DNA from 4 places in the Gracilibacillus marinus genome. Region 4 is predicted to be linked to each of the others. Evidence: riboswitches for the same ligand, from Rfam matches in the RefSeq annotation. Region 4 holds a riboswitch; each other region holds the start of a gene.
The links. A riboswitch is a leader RNA that binds a small molecule or an ion and turns the genes downstream of it on or off. The one in region 4 is predicted to bind S-adenosylmethionine.
Positions count from the first base shown of each region.

Region 1: it holds a riboswitch for S-adenosylmethionine, as region 4 does, so the genes downstream of both, ACFOZ1_RS14015 (methionine ABC transporter ATP-binding protein) here and ACFOZ1_RS04185 (methionine biosynthesis PLP-dependent protein) in region 4, are expected to answer to the same signal.
Region 2: it holds a riboswitch for S-adenosylmethionine, as region 4 does, so the genes downstream of both, ACFOZ1_RS00155 (cyclase family protein) here and ACFOZ1_RS04185 (methionine biosynthesis PLP-dependent protein) in region 4, are expected to answer to the same signal.
Region 3: it holds a riboswitch for S-adenosylmethionine, as region 4 does, so the genes downstream of both, ACFOZ1_RS11570 (Na+/H+ antiporter NhaC family protein) here and ACFOZ1_RS04185 (methionine biosynthesis PLP-dependent protein) in region 4, are expected to answer to the same signal.

Region 1 is NZ_JBHSDV010000005.1:97,998-103,456, forward strand. It holds gene ACFOZ1_RS14005 (MetQ/NlpA family ABC transporter substrate-binding protein) at 1-576, opposite strand, end outside; gene ACFOZ1_RS14010 (methionine ABC transporter permease) at 588-1,250, opposite strand; gene ACFOZ1_RS14015 (methionine ABC transporter ATP-binding protein) at 1,240-2,268, opposite strand; SAM riboswitch class I at 2,421-2,548, opposite strand; gene ACFOZ1_RS14020 (ASCH domain-containing protein) at 2,801-3,148, opposite strand; gene ACFOZ1_RS14025 (cytochrome P450) at 3,221-4,462, opposite strand; gene ACFOZ1_RS14030 (hypothetical protein) at 4,609-4,974, opposite strand; gene ACFOZ1_RS14035 (glycoside hydrolase family 43 protein) at 5,133-5,459, opposite strand, start outside.
Region 2 is NZ_JBHSDV010000001.1:18,269-23,727, reverse strand. It holds gene ACFOZ1_RS00165 (TRAP transporter permease) at 1-524, shown strand, start outside; gene ACFOZ1_RS00160 (5-methyltetrahydropteroyltriglutamate--homocysteine S-methyltransferase) at 596-1,705, opposite strand; gene ACFOZ1_RS00155 (cyclase family protein) at 1,734-2,486, opposite strand; SAM riboswitch class I at 2,626-2,728, opposite strand; gene ACFOZ1_RS00150 (Gfo/Idh/MocA family protein) at 2,808-3,785, opposite strand; gene ACFOZ1_RS00145 (phosphoribosyltransferase family protein) at 4,090-4,632, opposite strand; gene ACFOZ1_RS00140 (NCS2 family permease) at 4,648-5,459, opposite strand, start outside.
Region 3 is NZ_JBHSDV010000003.1:260,285-265,743, reverse strand. It holds gene ACFOZ1_RS11590 (GNAT family N-acetyltransferase) at 1-417, opposite strand, end outside; gene ACFOZ1_RS11585 (histidine phosphatase family protein) at 392-979, opposite strand; gene ACFOZ1_RS11580 (YrvL family regulatory protein) at 1,117-1,545, shown strand; gene ACFOZ1_RS11575 (YitT family protein) at 1,649-2,239, shown strand; SAM riboswitch class I at 2,343-2,439, shown strand; gene ACFOZ1_RS11570 (Na+/H+ antiporter NhaC family protein) at 2,501-3,796, shown strand; gene ACFOZ1_RS11565 (AAC(3) family N-acetyltransferase) at 3,910-4,689, opposite strand; gene ACFOZ1_RS11560 (YusW family protein) at 4,873-5,286, shown strand.
Region 4 is NZ_JBHSDV010000001.1:953,316-958,774, forward strand. It holds gene ACFOZ1_RS04170 (CoA transferase subunit A) at 1-24, shown strand, start outside; gene ACFOZ1_RS04175 (CoA-transferase subunit beta) at 3-728, shown strand; gene ACFOZ1_RS04180 (aminotransferase class V-fold PLP-dependent enzyme) at 991-2,166, opposite strand; gene ACFOZ1_RS04185 (methionine biosynthesis PLP-dependent protein) at 2,159-3,265, opposite strand; SAM riboswitch class I at 3,397-3,504, opposite strand; SAM riboswitch class I at 3,734-3,835, shown strand; gene ACFOZ1_RS04190 (inorganic phosphate transporter) at 3,927-4,994, shown strand; gene cobA (uroporphyrinogen-III C-methyltransferase) at 4,987-5,459, shown strand, end outside.

The DNA.
Region 1 (5,459 bases), on a different contig from region 4:
ATCTGGTAGAACTCTTGGTGTTTGTGCAGCTACAACTGGTACAAATTCAATATTTTTAGGATTTTCTGTGATGGATGATAAATCACCATTTCCATCAAAACCTTCTTCAAGTGTAATTAAGCCTGCTTGTTCTGCTAATAACAATGCGCGTCCCATGTTCGTCGCTTCTTGTGGTAGTGCGATTTTCGCATTATTTGGCACTTCACTAATATCTTTGATTTTTTCAGAATAGAAACCCATTGGTGCAATTAATGTTGTTGCGATTGGAACTAAATCAATATTTCTTTCTTCAATAAATGAATCAAAATAGGAAACGGTTTGAAATGCATTTAAATCAATATCACCATCTGCTAAAGCCATATTTGGTCGTACATAATCAGCGAATTCGATTAGTTCTAAGTTAATGCCTTCCTCTTTCGCTTTCTCTTTTACAAATTCCCAAATAGGGACTCCAGATCCATTTAATCCTACTTTTAATGTTACTTCCTCTTCTTTACTCGCTTCTTTTCCACATCCTACTAAAATACCAATAATAGATAATATAGCTACTGCTACTATCAAAGTTCTTCTTTTCATGTGTATGTCTCCTATCTTCTTCTAGATGTTTTTGATAATTTATTTCCAAATGATTGCACAAGTTGTACGAATACAACTAATAATAATACAGTGACAATCATAATATCTGTTTCAAAACGTTGATATCCATATGCGATCGCTAAGTCACCTAAGCCACCACCACCTACAGCACCTGCCATTGCGGAAGCACCGATTAAACCAATTGTTGCGATGGTTATATTAAGAATTAATGAACTAAATGCTTCTGGAACTAACACACGAAATATAATCTGATGAGGTTTTGCCCCCATTGCTTCCGCTGCTTCGATGACTCCTGGTGAGACTTCTAATAAGCTACTTTCCACCAACCTTGCGATATATGGCGCTGCATATACAACTAATGGCACTACTGCAGCTGCTGTTCCTATTGTTGTACCAATTATAATTCTAGTAAATGGAATAATTGCTACCATTAAAATAATAAAAGGAATGGATCGTAAAAAGTTAATCACTCCATTTAATATGAAAAAGAAAGTTTGGTTTCCAATTATATTTCCTGGTCTTGTAATAACTAAAATAATTCCAAGCGGGATACCAATAAGTAAAGAAAATAATAGTGAAAAGCCAACCATTTGTAATGTTTGTATCGTTGCTTCCCATATATTTGGCCAAAATGTCGATAATTTAATATCCATTCTCTTTCACCTCCTCTATTGATACGCGTTGTTTCATGTATTCATAGGCTGCTTCTATCTCAACTGTCGCACCTTGTAACTCAACAATTAAATTTCCAAAAGGTTGATGTTGTAATTCAATGATTTGTCCAAATAATATGTTTGTATGCACATCGAACTTCTTAGCAACTTCAGAAATTAAAGGAATCTCTGTAGAATCTTCGACAAATATTAATCGATATACTTTACTATTATCTTTAGGATGATATATCTTCTCTAAGACAGATGCAGGTAGCTCATCATTCATCACTGTTTTTACAAAATTGCGAGTTGTCTGTTGCTTTGGATTTGAAAATACATCAAAAATGGTCCCTTCTTCAATTACCTTTCCATTTTCCATCACAGCAACTTTGTCACATATTTCTTTAATGACTTGCATTTCGTGTGTAATCATTAAAATGGTAATATGGTATTCTTCTCTTACTTTTCTTAATAAATCTAGTATGGAACTAGTTGTTTGTGGATCTAATGCAGACGTTGCTTCATCACACAACAGTATTTCAGGGTCTGTAGCTAATGCTCTTGCTATACCGACACGTTGCTTTTGCCCACCAGATAATTGCTCTGGGTAATGATTTGCTTTGTCAGCTAGTCCAACAAATTCTAGTAATGATTCTACTTTTCTTTTGATTTCTTGTTTTGGTACACCTGCTAGTGATAAAGGAAACCCCACATTATGAAAGACTGTTTTTGATTCTAATAGATTAAAATGTTGAAAAATCATTCCAATCTTTCGACGCACATCTCGTAATTCCTTTTGAGATAATGTGAGTAAATCTTTTTGGTTAACTAGTATCTTTCCTTCTGTTGGTCTTTCAAGTAAATTCACACATCTGATTAATGTACTTTTACCCGCTCCACTAAAACCAATTACACCGAATATTTCTCCACGTTGTACAACTAAGTTTACATCGTTGACAGCTGTAATTGTTTTATCATTAGTTGTATACTTTTTTGTCACATGCTGGAAGTCAATCATTGTTATCACTCTTTCTGAAAATTTGTAGGATTCTTAGTTGAGGAAATAGTCAAATAATTATTTATATAAAAATTACTTATTTTATGCAATAAAAAAATCCCCACTTCAAGATAAGAAGAGGAGATTCGTTATACGTATAGTCTCTTTAGCTCTTCTTATCTTTCAAGTAACATTTCTTGTATACTTGATGGAATTGGCACGCTCTTTTTATTCAATATATTGAATAAAACCCGTTGCCGAGGTTTCACAGGGCCAGTCCCTCCACCTCTCTAGATAAGAATCATGATGTATGATTGTATGAAATTTTTTGTGAATGTTGTAATTCTATTAGAAATATAATTGATTGTCAATGCAATTAGTTAAATTTAAATTTTGGAAATTTTCAGTATTTTTATTTTGTAATCGCTATCCATATAGAAATACTAGGTTTTTATATCCAAAGAAAAATGGCGTAGATTTTTTTGTTTCCATTAATAATCCACACCATTTTGTTTATCAATTAAACTTAACCTATATAAACTTTTGCAATTTCTTATTCTGTCATTTCGCTAAATTCATGTACCCACACTCTCATTTTAGGGACCCATGGCATACCTGGATGCATTGCAAGAATAGATTCTTTATATTGTTCCAAATTCTCATATCCTTCTCTTAACGCATCCTCGTCTGTTAGCTCACCTAGCGTTTGTTCGTACACTCGATCAATTTGAAATGAACGATTTTCTAATACCATAATCTCACCGATATCTGCATATCGACCATTTCTTCTCGTAGCTGTTTTTTTTCCTTCTAATACTTTATCTATATCTGATTGAATTGTAATCAAACGGTCGATGGAGCAAGTTTTTGGTGGTAAGGAATTATTTTGTTTCGATTCCATTCATATGACACCTACCTTTATATTCTCTCACCCATTTTACCCGTTTCTCAGTCTATAGACAAATAGGAATACTTATGCACGCAATCGAATCTCACATTTAGGTAATGGTGGTATATCATTATTGTCATACTCAAATTTCTGTTTAGGATAAGTAAATGCTAATTGTTGTACGAAAAATTTTATTGTTGTTTTCAATATATCTACTGTAATCCATTCTCCTGCACATCGATGACCAATCAGATATTCGCCACCACCTTGTGGAATGAAATCAAATGGACTTCTGCTCCAATCATGGAATCGTGATGGTTGAAATTGGTTTGGATTTTCCCATATAGCAGGATCATGATTTGTCCCGTATAAATCTAATAAAGTAAGTGTACCTTCTTCAAATACATACCCATTCCAAGTAAATGTCTCTTTCACTCTTGCTCCTGCAAATGGGAAGAAAGGATAAAATCTTCTTACTTCCTGAATGAAATTTGTTACTTGTTTCTCATCATCTATATTCATTTGGGCAACTTCGTCTTTATTGTCATGCATCGCAAGCATCAATAAATCAATATAGACAGCAATTGCAACGATTGGACGTAATAAGTTCAATAGTTCCACTGCTACGATCTGTTTATCGAGTAATTCTCCATCTAGATCTTTGTGAAAAGAAAATTGGTATAGTGGTGCACTTTCGGAAATACTTACTTTTCCTGACCGTACTTTTTCTATCCAATCTTCCATCCATTCCTCCATCTTTGATCTTGAATAGCGCGACTTCCAATGTTTTGGTCCAATCGATGCTGCTTTTTCAAACATATCTGCTAATTCGTCTGACCACTTATCCGCTTCTGTATCCTCTACCGGAATCTCTACCCACTTCATTGCCACCCTTGTTAAAACGGATTTTGCCTTCTCATATACTACAATATTTTCATCTTGTATCTGACGAAATTCTTTCTCCCATTCTTCTTTCGTTAATTGCTTGAGTTGTTGTAATTTTTCTTCTGTCATAAGAGACATAAACATTGCTTTCCGATGGTGATGGGGCGCATCATCTAATCCTTGCACACCACCTTCTCCAAATAAAGTTTTTTTCACTCTGCTTGGAGCAGCATCTTTCCTAGTGAATTTTGTTTCATCATAAAATAATTCCGCTTCTTCTTTACCAACTAAACAAATCGCTTTTTCACCAAGTAAATGTGTTTCAAACACTCTTGAATCGAACTTTTCCTTTCGATTCATAATAAAATGATAGCCTTCTTTTAACAATTGAATCGTATGATCGATACCTTTTTCTTTAGGCATTGGATGGTTGTTTTCCATTTATATAACTCTCCTTTTAGCTGTTTAGTATTATATTCCCCAAAAAGCGAGAGAAAAACGAAAGAATAGAATCACAATCAATTCCATTTTTAACATACAAAAAAATAGCTCCTGCAATATACAGAAGCTATCTCTTTCTATTTTCATTAAGAAGGAATAGTATCATTAAAAAGTAGACCTTCCTCACCTAAATGAATGATCTTTAATCTATTCGTATCTTTGACCAATACGGTTTTATACACTTTTTCGTCATTCTCATCAATAAAGAACATTACTCGTGTATGTGGATTATCTTCTTCTATTTTCATTTCGTACGCATCCACATCAATATGTTCTTTAATAATAGCTAATTCTTTCTGTTCTTCCGATTCGTTTGCTGTATTTTCTACTTCTGTTTCCTCATCTTCTTGTGTCGTTGCATCTACTTTCACTTCTTCTGCACTTCCATTATTATCTGCACTACACGCTGCAAGTAGTAATAAAAGTAGGCTAAGTCCTATAACCTTTTTCATTTCAATCAACCTTTCTGATGTCTTAAAAAAATCCTCACATACTCATTATTCGATGAGTGGATTATTTTTATGTCTCTACATCTATATATTCCCCTATTTTAAGAAAATACACGTAAGGCTTCATCTTTTAAAAAGGTTATAGATAAGCAAACAACGTCTTAGATAGAACTATATTCAAACCAATCAAAATATGCTTTGTTGTCTGACTTTTCTCCATTACTACTTGCATATAAGCCAATTTGAGTACCAACAAAGCCCCCCGCTACATCTGTACTCAAAATTCGCCCATCTATCTGATCACAAAGTAATTGATAGTTAGCTTGACTTTCTCCATAATAAAAGGATAAATCTTGGCCAAATGCTACAACCTTTAAATAGATTTTATCATGTTGTACTGGTGCTTGGTGTAGGATAGATTCCTCTCCATTTTCACATTTGATTAATGTAATGATCGTCTCGTTGTGTGCATTTGTTACAACAAATCT
Region 2 (5,459 bases), 940 kb from region 4:
GATCGCCTACCACGGCTAACTATATAATTACGTCAACTGTCGCACTACCTGCAATTATGGCATTAAGTGATTCTTATGAATTATTCATTCCGGTACTTGCTGCACACATGTTTGTCTTTTTCTTTGGAATCGTTGCCGATATTACACCACCTGTCTCGCTCGCCGCATTCGCAGCAACAGGCATCTCCGGTGGTGAACCCATCCGAACCGGTTTTATTGCAACAAAACTTGCAATTGCCGCATTTATCATTCCATACATGTTCGTCTTTCAACCACAATTATTAATGATTGATGTAACTTTTACAGGCATAACATGGATTATTATTACTGCATTCGCAGGAATGATTGCAATAGGAGCTGGGTTAATCGGATTTTGGTATAGAAAGCTTCATTGGATAGAGCGACTAATCGCATGTATAACAGGCCTTTTGCTTATGTATCCAGAGGGCAATACAGATATCATTGGATGTCTTATCTTCGTCGTTCTAATCTCTATACAATTGTTCAGTAAAAATAATACCTGATTATAAAAAACAAGAATCCCCAAGTGCCTGTATCTTTAAGAGCACTTAGGGATTCTATTATTATAGATACTTTATTCATTTCCGAGTAATTCTTTTGAAAGCTTCACTACGTATGCTAATTTATTCCATTGTTCTTCTTCTGTCAAAATATTTCCGTGATGCGTAGAAGCAAATCCACATTGTGGGCTTAAGCAGATTTTGTCTTTCGACACGAATTGACTCGCTTCTTCTATACGTGCTTGAATCAATTCTTTGTCCTCTAGTTCACCGAATTTTGATGTGAATAATCCTAATACAACATGTGGTCCATCTTCTTTTGCAATATGACGTAATGGCTGGAAATCACCCGAACGATCATCATCATATTCTAAGAAGAATCCATCTACTTTTTCTTTTGCAAAAAGTGTCGGTGCGATATGTGCATAACTTCCTTCAAATGCCCATGTCGAACGATAGTTACCTCTGCAAAGGTGTGTTGTAATAATTAAGTCTTCCGGCTTATCCTCTAATACACTGTTCACAACATGTAACGATAAATCAATTAATTCTTGTCTCGATAAATTTTCAAATGCAAACAATTGCTCTGCATTTAATCCTGCAATATACACATCATCAAATTGCAGATAACGACAGCCTGCATCATAGAATGCTTTTACTACATCACGATATGTATCAATCACATCTTGTGTATAATCTTCTAAGTTTGGATACACTTCTTGGTTACGAATACCTGCATGGAACAGTTGGTTAGGACTTGGTATCGTTTGTTTCGCTACTGCACGGTCTCCAACAATTTCTTTAAATTCAATGAAATCTTTAATGAATGGATGATTTGCATTAAACGAAACTTTACCAATATTTCGTACATCATATCTTTCAGTCTCCACACCATGAAATTGAAGTCCTTTTTCCGGAACATATCCTTCAAATCCATTCAAGTGCTCCATAAAGTCAAGATGCCACCATCCACGACGAAATTCGCCATCTGTTACTAACTCTAGCCCTACTTCAATCTGTTTATCTACAATTCTTTCAATCTCTTTTGTTTGTACTGCACGTAACTCTTCATAGGATATTTTACCTGCCTTGAAATTCTCATTTGCTTCTTTTAAACTCTCTGGTCGTAATAAACTTCCCACATGGTCTGCTTTAAATGGTGCTTTAATTATTGTTTTTGTCATAGTTAATCAATCCTCTCTATTTTTTGTTTTAAGGTATTATTGCAAAAGAACGCACTGGAAACCCAGTTGCCTTTTCTGGTTTTGCTACTATATTAAATATAATACCGCCTTTTGGAGGTAGTTTATCTAAATTTGTTAATAACTCCACTTGATATGTATCTTGCTCAAGTACATAATATTCGCCAATTAACGATCCGTTTGCTCTTGCATCCTTTGCAGAGTCTGTATCAAACGTTTCATGACCAATTGCTTTCACGTTTCTCTCTTCGAAGAGATATTTCAATGCATCCAATCCCCATCCAGGAGCATGTGCATTACCGTCTGTATCTTTATTCTCGAATTTCTCCACATCTGGCCATCGTTTGCTCCAATCTGTTCTTAATGCAACAAATGTACCTTCTTCTATTTGTCCATATTCTTCTTCAAACAATTGAATATCATGGACTGTTACCGTATAGTCATGGTTTTCTGCTGCTTCTTTGGATTTATCAATCACAACAAGAGGTAATACTAACTCTTTTAATTCCAATTCTTCTAGCCAACGTTGATTCGGCACAAAATGAATCGGTGCATCTATATGTGTTCCATATTGTCCTGCAAACGAAAATTGTTGTACAAAGAAGCCATCTTCATGCGTAAATAATGGGTTAATCTCTGCTTTGGGCAATGCAAAAAAATGTGGTGAATCAGGCCCAAACGTGTGTGTTAAGTCAATCCATTGCTTACTTTTCAATTTTTGCAAAGCATCTAATAATTCTTGTTGGTTACCTTGTATCGTCATTCTTCTCCCCCCTTCACATGCTAAAGTGTATAGGACACTTACCGTGAATTCTGTCTGTATACTTTATTTTTTTTTAAAAACCAAAAAACCCTTTTCTAAATAAGAAAAGGGGCAAAATGTCAGCTACAATCTGTCTCTCTTCTTATCTTCAAGCATTACACTTCTGGAATTGGCACGGTACATACAGATAGTCCGTTGCCGAGGCTTCAAAGGGCCAGTCCCTCCACCTCTCTTGATAGGAAATTTATGGTATTTAATTTAAATATTAGAATACACCTAACTATGGCATGATGTCAAGTATCATTTTTTTGACTAATCCAATTATTTAGCTAATTTAATACTTTGGCCTAGTTCTGCAGATTGATTTGCAGCAATTGCTACTTGTTGTGTTTTCCATGCATCTTCATATGTTGATAAAATCTGTGAGGAGTCAGACGTTCTAACCGCATGAATAAATGCTTGTGATTCTTTTTCATATGGTGAGACAGATGAGTCATTAGAATAGTCTCTTATCTCATCCTGATTAACTTCCTGCAAACCTTGTTGATTAAGACGTAAAATGCCACGATCTGTATAAACATCAAGTCCATTCTGATAATCTATTGGTAATATACAGGTGTTATGGATAGTAACAATAGCACCACTACTCATCTTTAGCGTGACAGTGCCTACATCAGATACATTTATTTCAGCCTTAGCTGGTTGCATTCGTTTGGCGAAATCCGCTCTGACTTCTTCCACTTCACCTAATACATATCTAACTAAATCGACAATATGTGTGGTTTGCTCTACAAATTGGCCTCCTGATGTCTCATTTTTTCTCCACCAACTCACCTCAGGCATTGTACCCATCCAATAACCGATTGCCATACCAATTGTACAATCTTGTAATAATTCTTTTGCCTTCCTTGTTCCATGTAAATATCTAAAGTGGTAACCGACAGATGTCAATAATTGCTTCTCTTTTATCTTGTTAAGTATCGTTGTAGGTATTTCTATATTTGTCGATAATGGTTTTTCCACAAAAAATGGTATACCTCTCTCTACCAACAATTCTTCTATTTCGCCGTGTGCAAACGGTGGTACACAAATATAAGCAGCATCAATCTGTTCATTATCTAACATTTTCGTCAATTCATTATATGCTTTCGCCTGCGGATAGTCTTTAGCTATTTGCTCTGCTTTTTCTAGAGATCTACCACAAACGCCACGTATCACGACATCTTCCATCTCATTTACGATAGATGCATGTAATCTAGCAAAAGAACCTGTACCAATTATTCCAATATGTATTGTCATGTAATCTCTCCTCTTTGTCAGCGATTAATTACTTTCTCCAAAACGTCGTACAATCCACCTTATCTATTATGTTAAACGTTATCATTTTATCTAGCAAGGAATAATCTACCTTAGCAGTCCATAGGATACGGATGAGTTTCTTTGTTTTGTAAGAAATTATTAAATTTCTCCATTTTCTCCCTCTTTGCTATTTTACTAATGTAAGAGAGTGAAGTATCGCTTACATTAGTACTGATGTTGTAAAAAATAATAGAAAGTGAAACGTATTAGTCTCACTTCCTATCTTCCGTTTTCTTATATGCTATTATTTCACAAAAACAGGTAATTTCTCTAAGAAAATGAAGTCTTCTCGGTTTGCCGCATCTCCTTCTGCAAGAATTGCTGCTTTCGCTACTACTTCAGCACCTGCTTCTTGTACAAGTTCTTCTAGAGCTTGTATAGATTCACCCGTGCTAATCACATCATCGACTAAAGCGACTTTTTTTCCTTGTAATACTTTCGCATCTTTTCCATCTAAACAAAGAATCTGTTCACTAGTTGTTGTAATCGAGTTCACTTTATGAACAATCGGATTCTCCATATATGCTTTCACACTTTTACGTGCGATGATATATTCCTTTTTGCCAATTACTCTGGTTAATTCGTGTATTAATGGAATTCCTTTTGCTTCTGCTGTCACAATGTAATCTACTTCAGGCAATTTCTCGGCTAATAACGGAGCCACGTGACACACGAGTTCTGTATCTCCTAGAATAACAAAACTAGCAATACTTAAATGATCGTTAATTGGAATGATTGGTAATTTTCGTTCAAGACCTTCAATAGTTAGTGTATATACTTCTGTCATGATGCTCCCCCTTGTTTAAAATCCTAATAGATTCATTAGAAATTGTATTACTACACCTGATAACATACCAACAAATGGATCTGTTATTGCTGTGACAACCATAGTAATAGCTCCAATAATTCCTTCTGAACCTTCACCTGTAGTTAATGCCGCAGCTGCATTTCCTGGTAGTGTTACAATCGCACCTAATACGAATAAAAAACCAGCAATAGAAGCTGTCGGAATAAATTTACCGATTTTAGGTAGTAATTTAAGTAGTAAGATAATCGCCATAATTGCCATCATTAATACTCCAGACCAGACTGGATTTGGTGCACTAGCGGTAGCAGAAATAACGACTTCCACTGGACCTCCACCAAAAAAGGATGATGCCATATCAGCCAAACTACTAATCATTGCAAGTGTATCCACATTTACATCTTTACCAGCAATATCACTATTTATGTTTCCAAAGGCTATATTTGCACCAATATTAAGACAAACCATTGCTAATGCCCCTCGGATAACCATTGGATTAATAACAAACCTCGTCCGCTTAAAACGGTCGTCTACAAATGGTTTCTTCGCATCCTTATCAGTATCTTTGCGAACAAAGAATGCGACAATACTAGATAAGACAACAGATATAGTAATCGTATAAACTAAATCTTGTGTAGCAATATACGTAATTAATCCAGTGATAAAGGAAACAATTCCTGGTGTCTTATCATCTTTTGCCATGTCCCAAGCGACTTTCGTCAACATGATTCCAACACCAGCCATCATACCGTTAGTAATTACCGGACCAATCCATTCCATTATCCATTCTAACGCTCCGAATGCGCCAA
Region 3 (5,459 bases), on a different contig from region 4:
ACTCACTTTATCATATCCCATTTTCTCTTCATAAAAACGATGTGCATCTGTACGTGCTAATCCTGATGATAGCGCGACAGTATGATAATGGTTCTCCTTCGCCCATTGATGTACATAAGACAGTAACACATTTCCATATCCATTTGAACGATTATTATCATCTGTTACAAGATCACACACCCAAATATACTCTCCGTAATACAATGTAATCATTGGCATAAATCCGACTAATGCTAACATTTCTTCTTTCTTATATAGTGCAAAAATCCGATATTGATTCTCTTTTCTTGCTGCCGCCACTAATTTTACATATGATTGTAAGTTAAGATGTGTGCGTAATTGTTTCATAATATTAAATGATGACTCTATTTCACCATCTGTTTTTAACTCCTTAATCATTGTTGATGTCATCGTCATTCCCCTTCCTATATGTTGTACTACTCCAATGTATAGAAGATGTGTACCTTTTCCCTTTGAATCCTTCTTTTCTTAATTGTCTGGCGATATATTTGTTGAATAAACCATGACCAAGCAAAACAATTGATTGATGCTGATTCGCCATTTCAATCAATTGTTTTGCTGCATTCACTGCTCTCACTTGTGCATCTTTATGTGATTCACATTTATGAGAATATCCTAAAAAATATGCTATTCTAGCTAGTAAAGTCCAAGTCTTCGGTGTAAATTTTATCTTCTTTACTGAGAGTGTCGGTAGCTCTAACTCTCTGAAAATAGAAAATGATTCCCTTTCTTTATTTTCACAAATTTGTCTAGCTGAGCAAATAGACCGTGATAAGTCACTTGTAACAATTATATTAGCCTTCATGATGGTACGAATTGTTTCTTCTGGATATGTATTTTCTACTACTACACCACTTTTATCGTATAATTCTACCCATTCTGTATACTCATTTGCAGTTAATTTATGTTTACTTTCTATAAGTGACCTTCCATGTCTAATTAGCGTAATCGTTATCAAAATTATTCCTCCCAATACTAATTATAACATAATTATCCAACTTTAATGCATTACATGTTAAGATAAGTAAGTGTCTCTTCATCCGTTTTTTAGCTAATGGCACTCTATTATATTTCATGAGAAGAAAGGTATTAAAAATGTCTACATCAAATAAAAAGCAAAAAATTGTCACTATAATTGTTATTACCGCACTTATATTAATAGGATTTGGTTTGTTATGGGGAATTTATTTTTTTGGTTTAGTCGGCTTATTTAATTTGTTAGGAATTCATTATGATTCTTTCTATTCATTAGCATTATTTGTTATCAATATTTTTCTAGTAGGTATTTTCATTGAATTATTCTTTAAAATGGTATATTTATTCTCCTTACCATTTATACGCACAAAACATTTTCAATTTCTTTTTCGTTTAAGTATTGAGTCCATCGCAAATTGGTTCACTTTCTATATTGTTGATAGTTATATGCAATCTATTTTTCTATCATTACAAATGGAGTGGTCACTTGCATTGTTACTTGCATTATTAGAAATAATGTTTGACGAAGATCAAAAAAAGACTAAATAAGATTGTTATTTCTAATCTCTACATTTTCTCATATACATTAAACAAACAGGGCGAACTTATTAAAAAAGTTTCTGTTTAGCGAAATAGAAGGGATTAGACTAGTATGTACTATTTCAAGAAATGTTTAAGTATATTCATTGGGAGTTTATTTGTGGCACTCGGAATCAATATCTACTTAATCCCGCACGAAGTACTGGATGGGGGTGTAATTGGTATTGGACTAATCTTGCATTATATAATGGGACTAAAAACAGGACTAATGATTATAGTAATCAGTATCCCCATTTTTATGATTGCATGGTTCTATAACAAATCTTACTTTTATAATAGTATGCATGGTTTACTTATCTCTTCTCTTTTTATTGATGTATTCCAACCTATTCAATCACTCTCTATGATACATCCTTTGATTAGTTCCATTATAGGTGGTGTATTCATAGGATGTGGTATTGGTATCATGCTTCGTTTTAAGACAAGCACTGGTGGAACAGATTTAATCGCCCAAATTATTGCAGAAATGCTTCTAATGAACACTGGTGTTGTCATCTTTATCCTTGATTTCGTCATTATTCTGATAGGCGGATTATTAATTTCTCCAACCAAACTATTCCTTTCATTTGTTACAATCCTATTTGTTGGTATAGCTACAAGTATATTTACAAAATCACCTTTTCATAACAATGTATTATTCTAATCTATTTGATCATACTTCTATAAGAATAGAATGACACCATTTCTACTTGACTTTCCTCACTTGTTAAAGGTAAACTAAAATGCATTCGAAAAAAATGAATATCATTATATCCAAAAAGGTTGAGGGACTGGCCCGATGAGACCTCAGTAACCACTTAATAGAGTACTGTGCTCATTCCAGATTAGATAGGAAGAAATAATAGGAATACAACCTCTTCTTGTTAGTAGAAGAGGTTTTTTGTCTTAAATATGGAGGGTTATCATGTCAGTAAATCAAAAAGGTAATGCATTTGCCCTTTTTCCATTATTACTATTTGTTTTGCTTTTTGTAGGAACAGGTTTGATTACGAAAGATTTTTCTAGTATGCCAATTAATGTAGCAATCATTATTGCATCTGCTATGGCTTTTTTTATCAATCGTAAAGTATCTTTCACTAAAAAAGTTGAAATATTCGCAAAAGCTTGTGGAAATGAAAATATTATGATAATGGTCATTATCTTTGTAATGGCCGGAGCCTTCTCTGAGGTTGCAAAAGGAATGGGAGCTGTCGAAGCCACAGTTAATTTTGGTCTATCTATGCTTCCACCAAATTTATTAATGGTTGGATTATTTATCATAGGTTGTTTTATATCCATCACGATGGGAACATCAATGGGTACAGTTGTTGCACTCGCACCAATCGGGATTGGCATTGCTGACCAAACAGATATTTCATTGACACTTGCTATGGCAACCGTTATTGGTGGAGCAATGTTTGGCGATAATTTATCCATGATTTCAGACACAACAATTGCCGCTGCGAGAACACAACAAACTTCTATGAGTGATAAATTTAAATATAATTTTTTCATCGTCACTCCTGGAGCTATTTTGACAATTATCATTTTATGGGTCATCACATCAGGTAACTCAATTGAAACAAATACACAATACACATATGAACTAATCAAAGTATTACCATATATTGTTGTCCTATTTCTAGCCATTTTAGGTATGAACGTTTTACTTGTATTAAGTGGTGGTATATTTCTATCAGGTTTTATTGGACTAATAGATGGCTCTTATACTGGCATGACTTTCATACATGCAGCATCTCAAGGGATTATAAATATGCAAGACATTGCTATTATATCTATTTTCGTTGGGGGATTGATTGGACTAATCCAATTTAATGGTGGAATTACGTACTTATTACATTTTGTGACGAGTAGAATTCATACTAAGAAAGGTGCAGAATTTGGTATTGCTGGACTCGTAAGTGTAGCTGATATTAGTACTGCCAACAATACGATTGCCATTCTGATGACAGGACCGCTTGCTAAAGATATCGCAGACCAATATGGTGTGGATCCTAGAAAATCCGCGAGTCTTCTTGACATTTTTGCTGCAGCATGGCAAGGTCTTGTGCCGTATGGCGGACAAGTATTAGCAGCTGCAGGAATCGCAGCCATTTCACCATTAAGTATCTTGCCTTACTCCTTTTACCCATTATTGCTCTTAGGTTGTGGTATTATTGCAATAACCTTAAATATTCCAAAACAAAAGAGCTCTACATGATATTCTATTAATAGTATGGCACCCAATAATTAGAGTTGAACTCTAACTTATAGGGTGCTTTTATTTTATAATCATGTTGTAAAACGATAGATAATGTAAATAATGACTTCTATTTATTTATACCAACTACTTGGAATTGGGTCCAGATGTCCAAATACGTCTAAATCATTTTCTAGAAATTGAAGTGTCATATTTGCCATTTCTTTTGCTTTACCGACAAAGCAAGAGGCCTCACCGAACTTCACTCGTTTAATCACACCAGTCTCTAAAAATGGTTGTTGTAATTTAACATAATAGTCCGATGTACTTCCATTAGGATGATAATGTCTATATGCAGGACGTTCTATAATGCAATTTTGATCTTTTTTCACTTGAAAAGGAACTCGCTTGTCTGATAAACGATTCGGTACATTGACCCATTCTTCCACACTGTGAATAAAGGTATTTCTTTCCATTCCAACACCGATAAATAAAATTTTTGCATCCATATCGTATAGTTTCCCCCAGCAACCACCTTTTGCACATGGTGTATCCCAATTTTCATCCCCATCTATATACTCGTTCGCTTTATTTCCATAAGCAGCAACGGAATGAGTTGGGTGTAGGGAACGAACAACATTTTTTCTTTTCATAAAAATATTTGGTAATATTCCCACACATGCTCGTTCTTTTTTTGGATCAAATAGTAAATAATCTTCCCCCATTTGTGCCCACGTATGTGTTGGTAATATTAGAAGACCATCTGTTAAATACTCCATCAATGCATCTATTACAGTATCCGCTCTTCCTTCTACATCACCAATTGCTCTCATCGATGAATGAACAAGTAATGTGTCATTCTGTTTAATACCACTTTCTTTTAATTGATCTATAAGCATTATTTTCGTAAACATAATATTCCTCCATCTTCTCTATTAACATCTACTCTAACAGATATAGCATCAAAAGCAATAGAATAATTCTCGTTCAAAATTGCAAATCATAACTATTGCAATGTCCACAAAGATTTACTATATTAAATAAAAAAATGTTTATATAGAGACGCTATTGTACAAAATATAGATGAGGTGATTACTATGAAAAAAATCTTATATTTATTCGTTCTCTTTGCTTTTATAGTTGGTTGTGCGGATAAAGAAGAAGTACAGAATAAAGATGAGAATGAGACTAAAGACTTCCTATTTTCTTCGTTTGACTTTGATGCAGATGTTGATGGTAATAATGATGCAATCGATGTCGAGTATGAAAAAGAAGTTAATGACAAAGTGGAAGCTAAATATTTAGATGAACCTAATGATATCAATCTTACTGGTGATGATGCATTAGAGCAATTATCTACAATATTTAATGGGTTAAATTTTGATGAAAATAGCTCCGATGATGAGGTCATTTCAGCCGTACTAGAAGCATTTCAAGTTCCGGATAATGCAGAGAATATCGAGTTAGAAATTACTTACACAAGTGGCACCGAAAAAGAATACCGAAAATAAATGGTTGCCCTCCGTTACGAAAATGTAATATTTGTTATCAATCTTTAACACAAAAAAAGGTTTCGTTTTCCTAAAAATAGTGAAGATATAAGTAAGATTTAATTAATCAGTCACAAGCAGTGAACGACAACTTATCTATAATGAAACTTCTATAGGGATTGATGACAACACAA
Region 4 (5,459 bases):
GCATGGCAGCGAACGATTCAATAAGTGATTTAATGACATGTACGATTGCGAACATGTTACTAGATGGTGAAACTGTTTTTCATGGAGTGTCCTCCCAAATGCCTATGGTTGCCATGCATCTTGCTCGACAATTGCATGCTCCGAACTTGGTTCATTTAAATATCCCTGGTGGGGTTAATCCATCTTCCGTTAAAAAGTCGTCCTATTCCTCTGCAGGTGCAGATTTAGTCGAATTAGGGGAAGCTTATTTCCCGTTAGAGGAGATCTTTGATTTGTCGATGCGTGGAAAGCTGGATGTTGCATTTCTAGGTGGAGTGCAATTTGATATCAATGGGAATGTGAACGCATCTGTCATTGGGGATTACGAAAAGCCAAAAGTACGCCTTCCTGGTGGTGCAGGTAGTGCTGTATTAATTCCAACAGCGAAAAAGGCAATTATATGGCGAACCAAACATGATACAAGGACATTTGTTGAGCAAGTGGACTTTGTTACAACAAGGGGGAACCTTTGGAAGATTATCACGCCATTGTGTGTATTTGAATATAGGGATGGTAAGCTGCACTTGGATTCAATTCACCCACATACAACCATTGAAGAAGTGCAAGAAAACACGGGTTTTCCGTTATTGTATGATGAAATTCGATATACTAAAGCTCCAACAACACAAGAATTAGCAATATTACGAAAAATTGATCCACATAATTATCGTGCGGCAGAGTTTGGGTGATTATCTCTCATGAGCGTTGGAGAAATGGAGTTAATGATGAGATAAATTAATTATCCCCCTTAACAGTGTGCTATATATGTAGATAATAAGAGATATCGCCCGTGTTATTCTCAATTTAGGGCGATAAATAAATGTGGTGGGTAGATATTTCACTATATCTACCCTTAGCGAGAATATATCGCCCGAAGTTAGTGAGATATCTAATAAAATCAACCCATTCCAATATATATATATGACTTGGAATGGGTTGACTTTTTGTTGTTTAAGCATTTTTAACTAGAGCCGCTTGCTTTAGTGCTTGCTGCAAATCTTCAATTAAATCATCAACATTTTCAATCCCAACAGATAAGCGGAAAAGTCGATCATCAATACCGCGAGCCTGGCGCTCATGTGGTGGCATCGCAGCATGTGACATTGTAGCAGGATGGGACAAGATTGATTCAACTGCACCTAGGCTAACCGCAAACACAGGGAGTTCGAGTTGCTCAACAAATCGGTTGCTGTCTATCTTTTCATCTAATAAAAAGGATAATACAGCACCACCACTTGTTGCTTGGCTAAAATGAATGTCATGTCCTTTGTGTGATGCTAATCCTGGATAATACACTTTTTCAATGGCGTCATGGTTTGCAAGAATTTCTGCAATTTGTGTTGCGGATTTTGTCGATTTTTCTAATCGTGTCTCCAGTGTTTTCATTCCTTGTAATAATGTAAAACTATCATGAGCCCCAAGAATTGCTCCAAATGTATTCTGTGCAAATTGAAGTTTTTTCGCCAATTCCTCATCATTCGTCACTGCTAAGCCTGCGATAATATCACTATGTCCTGATAAGAACTTCGTCGCACTATGCAGTACAATATCGACACCTAAGTCTAGCGGGTTCTGGTAGAGTGGTGTCATAAATGTATTATCAAGAAATGTTAATGCATTGTTTGCCTTTGCTAATGCGACAACTGCTCGGATATCCGTTACTTGTAACAAAGGGTTTGCTGGTGTTTCGATATAGATGACTTTCGTATTAGGTTGGATAGCTTTTTCGATTTCTTCTATATTTGTCATATCTACAAAGGTATGATCAACAGAAAATTGTGTTAAAAGCTGACTCACAAAGCGAAATGTTCCGCCATAGACGTCTTTTGTAATCACAACATGGTCACCTGATTCTAGTAATAGAAAAGCACTAGATATTGCAGCCATGCCAGATGCAAAGGCAAATCCTTTGTAGCCATTTTCTAATACCGCAATCGTTTCTTCCACTAGCTCGCGAGTCGGATTACCTGAGCGGCTATAATCAAATGGACCGAACTGATTTAATTGGTCTTGGTGAAAGGTAGAAGATTGGTAAATAGGTGGATTTACAGCACCTGTTTTTCTCTCTTGAAATCCTCTTTGTACTCCTGCATGGATGACTTTTGTATCAAATTGATGTTTAGACATGTGCCAATTCCTCCTTGCTTTTCAGTAATGCTTGATCTAAGTCTCGCTTCAAATCTTCCACATGCTCAATCCCTACAGAGAAGCGTAATAATCGTTCACAGACACCACGTCGCTCACGTTCTTCAAATGGAATGTCTGCATGTGTTTGTGTAGTCGGGTATGTGATGAAACTTTCCACACCACCTAAGCTTTCTGCAAATAGAATAGTAGACAGATTTTCTAAAAATGGTTTAACCATTCGCTTATCTTCTATACGGAAGCTTAGCATTGCGCCTTTCCCTGGATACAACACATCTGTAACGAGTTCATGGGAACGTAAATACTTTGCTAGCTCTCTAGCATTTTCTTGTTGTCTCTCTACTCGTAGACTCAATGTCTTCATTCCTCGCGCTAACAACATCGAATCAAATGGAGAAAGAACTGCGCCAATAGCATTATGTAAGTACGTTATTTTTTCTGCTAATTGCTCACCCTTTACAACAACTAATCCTGCCAATACATCATTGTGACCGCCCAGGTATTTTGTTCCTGAGTGCACAACAATATCTGCGCCATTAGATATAGGTTTTTGTATATATGGTGTGTAGAAGGTATTATCCACAATGAATAATAGGTCATGTTTTTTGGCAATTGTTGCGATTTCATCTAAATCTAACTCGATTAGTAATGGATTAGTTGGAGACTCGATAAAAATTGCCCTTGTTTCTTCCGTGATTGATGTTTCGATTTCATCTGGTGTGACGTAGATTGGTTTAATTCCATATAATTGTTCAAATTGTTGAAATAAACGATAACTACCACCATACACATCTTCTGTCACGAGAATATGGTCGCCATGTTTGAATAAAGAAAGTACCAATTGAATTGCTGCCATACCTGATGAACATGCAAATCCTCTCGTGCCATTTTCTAACTCACAAATTGCTGACTCTACGACATCACGTGTTGGATTTTTTGTTCTTGTGTAATCAAAACCAGTCGATTGACCAATTGTTTGATGTTGATATGCAGTAGATAAATAGATTGGAGCTTCCACGGCACCTGTTCTAGGATCTGTACGATTGCCTATTTGGGCAAGAATTGTTTCTAAATGTTTCACAAAGACCACTCACTTTCTAATGTCATTTCATATTCTATTTCTATACACTTGTAAAAAAGTTAAAAAAAATACAAAAAAGAGGCGCACTTCTAGATAAGAAGAATGCCTCTTGTTACGTAAGGTTTATTTTCTCCTTATCTTTGGTATAAATATACCGTCTGGAATTAGCACCATGCACAAAAAACATGCTGGTTGCTGAGGCATCACTGGGCCAGTCCCTTAACCTCTCTTGATAAGTGTATACAACTATTTAGTTTTTATGGAAATACTATACAATACATCATACATCTTATTGCATGAGAATTCAATAAAAAAATAAAAAAAATTTAAAACCTAGTAAATGCATGGGATATAAGGGTTTTTAGCTATTTTCCGCTATTATAGGGAAGAAATGTATATTGACAATCGAATTAATTGCCATTATATTCAATACAAATCATTGTTTCATTTTTTCGAAAATTAGATAAATTCTTATCGTGAGAGATGGAGGGACTGGCCCGAGGAAATCTCAGCAACAGGCAAAATGCACTGTGCTAATTCCAGCAAGGATATGAACTTGGTAGATAAGATGTAGAGATGAACTTCTACCTTTGCCAAGAGTAGGAGTTTTTTTGCAAACTAAAGAATGTTCTGCACATATAATCTAAATGAGGAAGTAGGAATGGATATGTTAGTTACAATTGCGATATTAGCAGCTTGTCTGTTTGCCTTTAATATAGGAGCAAGTGGTTCTGCCGCAAGCATGGGCGTTGTCTATGGTGCAAAAGTCATTAAAAAAAGAAGAATGGCTCTTTTTTTAGCAGGGATTGGTGCGATTGTTGGTGCATTATGGGGCGGTCAGCATGTGACGAACACATTAGGTAAAGGAATCATCTCTGAAGAAATTATTGATGTACCAATTGCTGCAATTATCTTACTTGTAGCTGGAGGGACGTTACTCATTACGAATTATATAGGAATTCCATTGTCAACAAGTGAAGTAACGGTTGGTGCAATTGTTGGTATCGGAATTTCTTTTCAACAATTATATGTCACAAATGTCATACAAATTGTAAGTCTATGGTTAATCATTCCATTCATTGCTTTTTTAATTACGTATACGTTTGAGAAGTTACGAGTAAAAATAGGGCATCGGATTAAATGGAAAATCCCGCACAAAGTATTAGCAATTCTATTATTAATTACAGGATTTTTCGAAGCAATTGCTGCAGGAATGAATAATGTAGCAAATGCACTAGGACCATTAGTTGGTGCAAGTATTGTCTCAATGGAAGTAGGTTTGCCATTATTGGCGATTGTTGTCGCATTTGGTAGTTTCTTATTTGGTGGAAAAGTACTAGAAACAAATGCAAAGAAGATTACCAATCTATCATTAGCAAATGGTGTGGTTATTTCAAGTACAACAGGAGTATTAGTCATTATTGCTTCATTTTTCGGTATGCCAATTCCAATGACACAAGTAACGACAACAGCAATTGTTGGAATTAGCGCAACAAAAAGCTGGAAACTCGTATGGAAACAGCGTATTATTCATCAAATTGTAAAGGTATGGGTAACGTCACCTGTGATTTCATTAGTCATCGCGTATAGCTTAACAGAAATTTTTGTACAAAAATCTTTCTATACTGTGACATTATTAATACTCACAATCGTCATAACTTTTGTATTATTAAAGTATGAAGTAAAAGTTGACAAAAAAATCGGAAGGGAATGGCAGGCGAATGAGTAAAGTATATATAGTTGGAGCGGGACCTGGGGACAAAGAATTGATTACAGTTAAAGGGTTGCGCGCAATTCAAGAAGCGGATGTAATATTATATGATCGTTTAATAAATATGGATTTATTAGAAGAAGCAAAAGAAGGTGCGGAACTCATTTTTTGTGGGAAAGAACCGAAATTACATGGTGTAATTCAAGATGAGATTCATCGTTTGCTCGTTTTCTATGCAAAACAAGGAAAAGTTGTGACAAGATTAAAAGGTGGCGACCCATTCATTTTTGGTCGTGGTGGAGAAGAAGGCCAAGTACTTAGTAGAGAAAATATCCCATTTGAAATCGTGCCTGGTATCACTTCTGGAATTAGCGCAGCGGCATATGCGGGTATTCCATTGACACATCGCGGTATTAGTGGCTCTGTAAGCTTTATTAATGCATCCAATCCTGATGCGCGAACTAGTGAGGAGTGGGAACACTT